Methylococcus capsulatus: one gene and its partner. The protein of the gene in region 1 interacts with the protein of each later gene in a pairwise test. Links are inferred from orthologs where the notes say so. Each region holds a gene or a part of one and is shown in the gene's direction. Other genes may lie near its edges.

Evidence for each region. The genes of interacting proteins can lie anywhere in the genome.
Region 2: the proteins of bioB (region 1) and N4J17_RS07845 interact in binary tests that used the Escherichia coli proteins (3 or more experiments, as listed by UniProt). The link is inferred for Methylococcus capsulatus from one-to-one orthologs.

What each region holds. Positions count from the first base shown.
Region 1 is NZ_CP104311.1:2,211,707-2,215,318, forward strand. Bases 525-3,411 are described here. They hold bioB (biotin synthase BioB), read left to right. Parts: upstream 525-1,421; coding sequence 1,422-2,402; downstream 2,403-3,411. Other genes in these bases: N4J17_RS10990 (ComF family protein), read right to left, coding at 525-1,187; bioF (8-amino-7-oxononanoate synthase), read left to right, coding at 2,408-3,411. Outside these bases: more of N4J17_RS10990, read right to left, coding at 486-524; more of bioF, read left to right, coding at 3,412-3,571; pimeloyl-ACP methyl ester esterase BioH, read left to right, coding at 3,572-3,612. UniProt on the Escherichia coli protein: Catalyzes the conversion of dethiobiotin (DTB) to biotin by the insertion of a sulfur atom into dethiobiotin via a radical-based mechanism.
Region 2 is NZ_CP104311.1:1,595,119-1,598,706, reverse strand. What follows is about bases 525-3,399. They hold N4J17_RS07845 (class II glutamine amidotransferase), read left to right. Parts: upstream 525-1,506; coding sequence 1,507-2,292; downstream 2,293-3,399. Other genes in these bases: N4J17_RS07835 (glycosyltransferase family 4 protein), read left to right, coding at 3,125-3,399; N4J17_RS07840 (sulfotransferase), read left to right, coding at 2,289-3,128; N4J17_RS07850 (FAD:protein FMN transferase), read left to right, coding at 525-1,371. Also shown: N4J17_RS07855 (DUF3570 domain-containing protein), read left to right, coding at 1-437; more of N4J17_RS07850, read left to right, coding at 445-524; more of N4J17_RS07835, read left to right, coding at 3,400-3,588.

The sequences.
Region 1 (3,612 bases):
TCTCGAATAACTTTCGTTACTGACAGATGCTGTTGCTCAATCTGCTGATGAGTTGGGGGGCTGGAAAACCTTTCCTAATTAATAATGGAGGAAATTGTGAATCGCAATTCATTCAAGAAAATCTCAATTCAGGCGTCGCTTGTGCTTTTTGCGCTGAGCTTATTTTTTTTGATGGCGCCAACATCCAATGCCGTCAGCCCGACATACCAATACACCGTTCTTAAACTTAGTAATGGTAGTCAGTCTGAAGTTCAGAATTTATTGACATCATGGGGCGCCAATGGCTGGAAGTTCGTCTGGGCTGGTGGCAATCTAATGGTGCTACAAAAGTAGTGTTTATTTACTTAAGGAACCTCTGCAAAACCGGATTCTGCCCATAGCTTAACAAGTTCAGAATCAATGCGATCAATCACTTATAAATCGATTTGAACCTGATCCTGCGGTTTTGCAGAGGTTCCTTAATGTTGACTGTGGCGAGGGTATTATTACGCTCTCGCTATGGTCCAAATGCTTACTTGTTTTACCCCATCCTGCTGTAATGTCCGAGATAGTTCCCCGACAGTTGCTCCTGTGGTGACTACGTCGTCGAAAATGGCGATATGGCGTGTGCCGATTCTATGTTCCAGCTTGAATGCACCACGGATATTTTTCGCCCGATCTTTCGCAGACAGAGCGGATTGCTGCCGGGTATTGCGGCTGCGGGTGCAGACATGCAGTTCTAGCGGGATGTTCAAGTTCCGGCTCACGTGCCGGGCGATTTCCAGCGACTGGTTGAAGCCGCGCTCGCGGTAGCGGGAAGGGTGCAGCGGAACCGGAACGATGAGTTCGGGCAGTTCGGCATGTGTCCGGAAGTGGGCGGCGGCCAGTTCTCCCAGCGTGCGGGCGCAGGCGTGGCGACGGCCGAACTTGAGTCCGTGTATCAGATGCCGGATGGGCTCTTCGTAGCGGAACGCCGCGCGGCAACTGTCGAACGGCGGCGGCTGTTGCAGGCAGCGGCCGCAGGGGCTGGGGGCGCCGTCCGGCAGGGTTTCGCCGCAGCGCAGGCACGCGGTGCCGGTCCGTGGAAGGTCGCGTTCGCATGCCCCGCACAGATCCAGTCCCCGTTCTCCGGAAGCTCCGCACAACAGGCAAGTGGGCGGATAGATCCAGTTCTGTATAATATTCAGCCAGCCGTTTACAGTTTTCATGTTTGCGCGTTGACAGAGGCTGTCGGCGTGTTCGTGTTATGACTTTCTAACCCGGCCGTACCCGAATTTTGGTTGGGCTTTCCCTCATCGCCGTCCCTTCTTCCCAGAGGGAGAAGGGGGCGGAATCCCCTCTCCCTCCGGGAGATGCGCAGGTGAGGGCGCCAACCGTCGCAACGAGCTGGTATCCGGGTCATCCATTGGAGATCGAGTGTAATGCATGCGGAAGTTGCGGTAATGATGAACCAGGAGCGGGAGGGCGAGCCTGTGCTGCGCCACGATTGGACCCACGGCGAGATCGAAGCCTTGTTCGCGCTGCCGTTCAACGAGCTTTTGTACCGGGCACAGACCGTGCATCGCCGCCATTTCGATCCCAACGAAATCCAGGTCAGCAGCCTGCTCAGCATCAAGACCGGCGCCTGTTCGGAAGACTGTGCCTATTGCCCCCAGAGCGCGCATTACGAGACCGGCGTCAAGCGCGAATCGCTGATGCCGCTGGCAGAGGTGCTGGACGCCGCGCGCCGGGCCAAGGAAGAAGGCGCCACACGGTTCTGCATGGGCGCTGCTTGGCGCAGTCCGCGCGATGGCGATGTGGAAGCCATCGCGGCGATGGTCGAAGGCGTCAAGGCGCTGGGAATGGAAACCTGTGTCACCGCGGGGATGTTGACCGATGAACAGACCCGGCGGCTCAAGGAAGCGGGGCTGGATTACTACAACCACAACCTGGACACCTCGGAAAGCTATTACGGCGAGATCATCACCACCCGGACCTACCAGGACCGGCTGGATACCTTGCAGCGGGTGCGCGACGCCGGCATGCATGTGTGCTGCGGCGGCATCGTCGGCATGGGTGAATCCGCCGCCGACCGTGCCGGCCTGCTGATGGGGCTCGCCAATCTGCCACGGCACCCGGAAAGCGTGCCGATCAATCTGCTGGTGAAGGTGGAGGGCACGCCGCTGGCCGATACGGCGGCACTCGATCCGTTCGACTTCGTCCGCACCGTCGCCGTGGCTCGGATCATGATGCCGGCGTCGCGGGTGCGGCTGTCGGCCGGCCGTTCGGATATGAGCGACGAGATGCAGGCCCTGTGTTTTCTGGCCGGGGCCAATTCGATTTTTTACGGCGACAAGCTGCTGACGACGGAGAATCCCCAGGCTCGGCGCGATCGGCAGTTGTTCGCGCGATTGGGGCTGCGCATGGCGGGCCCAGGCTGCTGAGTTCCATGGCGTTCGATCCGGCCTCGGCCTTGCAGGTGATCAAGGCGCGCGATGCCTACCGGCGGCGGTGTATCGTCGAAAGTCCCCAGGACGTCCGGGTCGTCATCGACGGCCGCCCCAGGGTCAATTTCTGCAGCAACGATTATCTGGGGCTGGCGAGCCACCCCGCAGTACGGGAGGCCTTCCGGCGCGGCGTCGACCGCTGGGGCGTCGGATCCGGCGCTTCCCATCTGGTCTGCGGCCACACGGCGGCGCACCATGCACTGGAAGAGGAACTGGCCGAATTTACCGGACGTCCGCGGGCTTTGCTGTTCTCCACCGGCTACATGGCCAATCTCGGTGTCGTTTCCGCCTTGGTCGGGCGCGGCGATACGGTGTTCGAGGACCGGCTGAACCATGCCTCGCTGCTGGACGGCGGCCTTTTGTCCGGCGCCCGCTTCCAGCGCTACCGCCATGCCGATGCCCGCGCTCTCGAAGCCGCTCTGGTCGAGTCCCGTGCCGAAACCCGGCTGGTCGTCACCGATGGTGTATTCAGCATGGATGGGGATCTGGCGCCCTTGCCAGAGTTGGCGCGTGTTGCCCGGGACGGCGGGGCGTGGCTGATGGTCGACGATGCCCACGGCCTGGCTGTCCTGGGCGCCGAAGGGCGCGGAACCCCGGAGCATTTCGGCCTGGACGCGACCGAGGTCCCTGTTCTGGTCGGCACCCTGGGCAAGGCGCTGGGCACGTTCGGAGCCTTCGTGGCGGGTTCGGAGGCCCTGATCGACTATCTGATCCAGCGTGCTCGTACCTATGTCTACACCACAGCGCTGCCGCCTGCGGTCGCCGAGGCGACCCGGGTCAGTTTGCGTGTCGTGCGTGAGGAGCCTGAGCGGCGCGCGCGGCTGCATTGCAATGTACGGCGTTTTCGTGCCGGTGCCGCGAGCCTGGGGTTCGAACTCGGCGACCTGCCCGGTCCGATCCAGCCCCTCGTGATCGGTGCCAATGCCGATGCCCTCGAAGCCAGCCGTCGGCTGGGCGAGCGGGGCTTTCTGGTGAGCGCCATCCGTCCGCCGACGGTGCCGGCAGGCACCGCCCGGCTGCGAATCACTCTGTCCGCGGCGCACTCCGACGAGCAGATCGACGGCCTGCTCGAAGCCCTGGCCGAAGCCGCTCCTCAGGAGGCTTGAATGGGGTTGTTCGTCGAGACTTCGGGGCGCGGGCTAGAGGT
Region 2 (3,588 bases), 620 kb from region 1 along the record:
CGGTGCTGCTGCGCTACGTGCGCAACATCCCGGAGCTCAATGCGGCCGCCCTGCACCTGGACTACCGATTCTATTCGGACAACTGGAACATCGACTCGCACACCTTCGAAGCCGGCTGGCTGCAGCCGCTGCCGTACGAGACGATGCTGACGTTCCGCCTAAGGTATTACACCCAGCGCTCCGCCTATTTCTACCAAACCGTTTACGACCGACCCACCGCCGATGGCCTGTATTCCTCCGACTACCGGCTCGCCAGTTTCGGCGCGGTCGGTGGCGGACTCCAGGTGAACAAGACCTTCTTCGGGATGTTGCAGATCGGCGGTGGGGTGGATCTGTATCAGCGCACCCAAGGCATGGGCTTCATGGGCGGCACCGGCAGTCACGTGGACAATTTCAGTTTCGCCCTGTATTCGGTCAACCTGAATCTCAAATTCTGACGAACCTTTGGACCTGCAGCCCTTCCGTTTCCCATTCCGGGCGATGGGTTCGCCCTGCCACCTGATCCTCTATGCCGAAACCGAAACCGAGGCTCAGGCCGTGGCGAGGGAAGTGATCGGCGAAGTGCAGGTCCTGGAAGCCCGCTACTCGCGCTACCGGCCGGACAGTCTGCTGTCCAGGATCAACGCTCGGGCAGGACGCAAAACCGGGGTAGTGGTCGATGAAGAGATGGCGGCATTGCTCGACTACGCCAAGACCTGCTACGAACAGAGCGGCGGCCTGTTCGACGTGACCTCCGGCATCCTGCGCCAAGCCTGGAATTTCGCGGGCGACCGGCTACCCGAGCCAAGCGAGATCGAAGCCCTACTGGAACGGGTCGGCTGGGACAAACTGCGCTGGGACCGGCCGGTGCTGAAATTCGAGGTGCCCGGCATGGAGCTCGATTTCGGCGGCATCGGCAAAGAATACGCCGCCGACCGGGCGGCAACGCGCTGCCTCGAACGCGGCATCACGGCCGGCGTGGTGAATTTCGGCGGCGACCTGCGGGTGATCGGGCCGCACCCGGACGGTACGGCCTGGGAGGTTGGCATCAACCATCCGCGCGAACCCGGCAAGCTCCTGGCCACCCTCAGCGTTCGCTCCGGCGCGGTCACTACCAGTGGCGACTACGAACGCTGCATCAGCGTGGCTGGCAAACGCTACGGCCATATCCTCGATCCCCGGACCGGCTGGCCCGTGCAAGGGCTGGCCTCGGTCAGCGTGGCCGCCTCTCATGCGCTCATCGCCGGCAGCGCCTGCACCATCGCCATGCTGAAGGCATCTGACGGCCCGGAATGGCTGCGGAGCCTGGGGCTGCCGGCTCTGTGGATGGACTTGGCCGGCCACATCGGGCAACATGAAGCGTCCGCAGGACGGGCTGGGTTCAAAAGGTAAGTCAAAGATCGCTGTCATGCCGTATCGGATTCCGCCTGCCAAGCTCCAGATGGGAGACCGGGCGGACTCCGCGGATGCAGGAACAGCGCCTGAAGTAGAATACGCGCCTTCAGAACTGGCGGACTCTCCCCTCCCATGTGCGAACTGCTGGGCATGAATTGCAACGTGCCGACGGACATTTGCTTCTCTTTCCGCGGCTTCACTCTGCGGGGCGGGCGCACCGGGCACCACACCGACGGCTTCGGTATCGCCTTCTTCGAGGATCGTGGCTGTCGGCTGTTCCTGGACTACCAGCCCTCCGCCGGATCGCCGATCGCCGAACTGATCCGGAACTACCCGATCAAGTCGACCCATGTCATAGCCCACATCCGCAAGGCCACGGTCGGCGGGACTACACTCGCCAACTGCCACCCTTTCCAGCGGGAGATGTGGGGACGGAATTGGATCTTCGCGCACAACGGCAACCTGGAGAACCTGCCGGTCTTGCGCCAGCGCCATTACCGTCCGGTCGGCACCACTGACAGCGAGCGGGCATTCTGCCTGATCCTGGAAACCCTGCGTGACCGTTACGCCGAGCCCCCCGGAAGCGCGGATCTGGCCCGCATGATCCTCGAGGTCACGCGGGATATTGCCGAACACGGCACTTTCAACTACATCCTGTCCGACGGCGATCTCATGTTGGCACACTGCTCCACCCATCTCCACTACATCGTGAGACAGGCACCGTTCAGCCATGCTCACCTGGTCGACGAAGACCTCACGGTGGATTTCGCCGACCTCACCACGCCGGAGGACCGGGTAGCGGTCATCGCCACCCAGCCGCTGACCGACAACGAATCCTGGACCGCCATGGAGCCCGGCGAACTGATCGTGTTCAAAGACGGTGCGCCCGCGGCCTTTCCGACCCGAGACATCGAATGACCCATCGCATCCACATCGTCGGCTGCTCGCCTCGCAGCGGCACGACACTGCTCAACGAACTCATGGTGACCTGCTTCGAGATCGGTGGTTATGCCGAGCACGAACAGAGCATCTACCAGCCCTATGACTACAGCGACGAGATCCTGCTGACCAAGTATCCGCTGCAAACCACCGTGGTCGCCCCATTCCTGGCGGTGGACGCCGACCTGTGGGTGATCTACCTGCTCCGCGACCCAAGGGACGCTATCTCCAGCCGTAGCCACCGCAAGGACACGCAGCGCTATTGGAGCAACCTGGGGCTCTGGCGCGAACTGCACGGTGCGGCTAAGAAACTCATGGACCATCCGCGCTTCATCACCGTCCGTTATGAAGACCTGGTCACCGGCCCCGACGCTGTGCAACGCGAGTTGATGGCGCGCCTACCGTTCCTCAAGCAGCGCCATCCCTTCAGTGAATTCCACCGCCATGCCCGGCCCTCCCGGGATTCGCTCGATGCCTTGGGGAGTCTGCGGCCGATCGACCCCGGCAGCATCGGCAACTGGCGCCAGCACAAGCCGCACTTGGTGGCGCAGATGGCGAAGTACGGCGATCTGTCCGAGCTTCTGATCGAGCTCGGCTACGAGAAGGACAAGAGCTGGCTGGCCGAGCTGGAAGGCGTGACGCCTGATGAGAGCGGCGCTCTGGTGCTGCCGGAGCGGCCCTGGTATTGGCATCTGGGCAAGCGTCTGGACCTTTACTGGCGCGCGGCGGTGTACTGGCTCACTCGACAGCCTGCGCTGACCCCGACACTCTACCAACTGCGCACCCGCCGCCGGCAAAGGAAGTCCGCTCGATGAACGATGCACCTTTGATCTATGTTGCCCGCTGTCGTTTGCACCGCAATGGCGCCAACCTGATCCAGGCGCTGCACGTGGCCGAAAGCTTCGCCCGGATCGGCGTGCCGACCCGGTTATACCTGCCGCCCGCCAAAGGCGTCACCGTCGCAGCGCGTCTGCGCGATTTCGGCATCGACGAAGCCCTGGACCTGCGGCTCGATCCCTGGCTGCACACCCGTTTCGGCCTGTGGCCGTTCTTCGTTCGCAAGTTCGGCGAGCTGCGCCGGGCCCGCGGCATCTTCACCCATAACCTGATGGTCAGCCGCTGGCTGGCACAGTTCGGCCTCAAGCACGTGCTGGAAATCCACGATGCCGACCGCGACCTGATCCAGGGGGGCTGGATGCCCTATGTCATAGGTTACCATCGGCGCCGCATCATCGACTGGCTGGTTCCGGTCAGCCGCGCCGCCGCGCGGGTGCT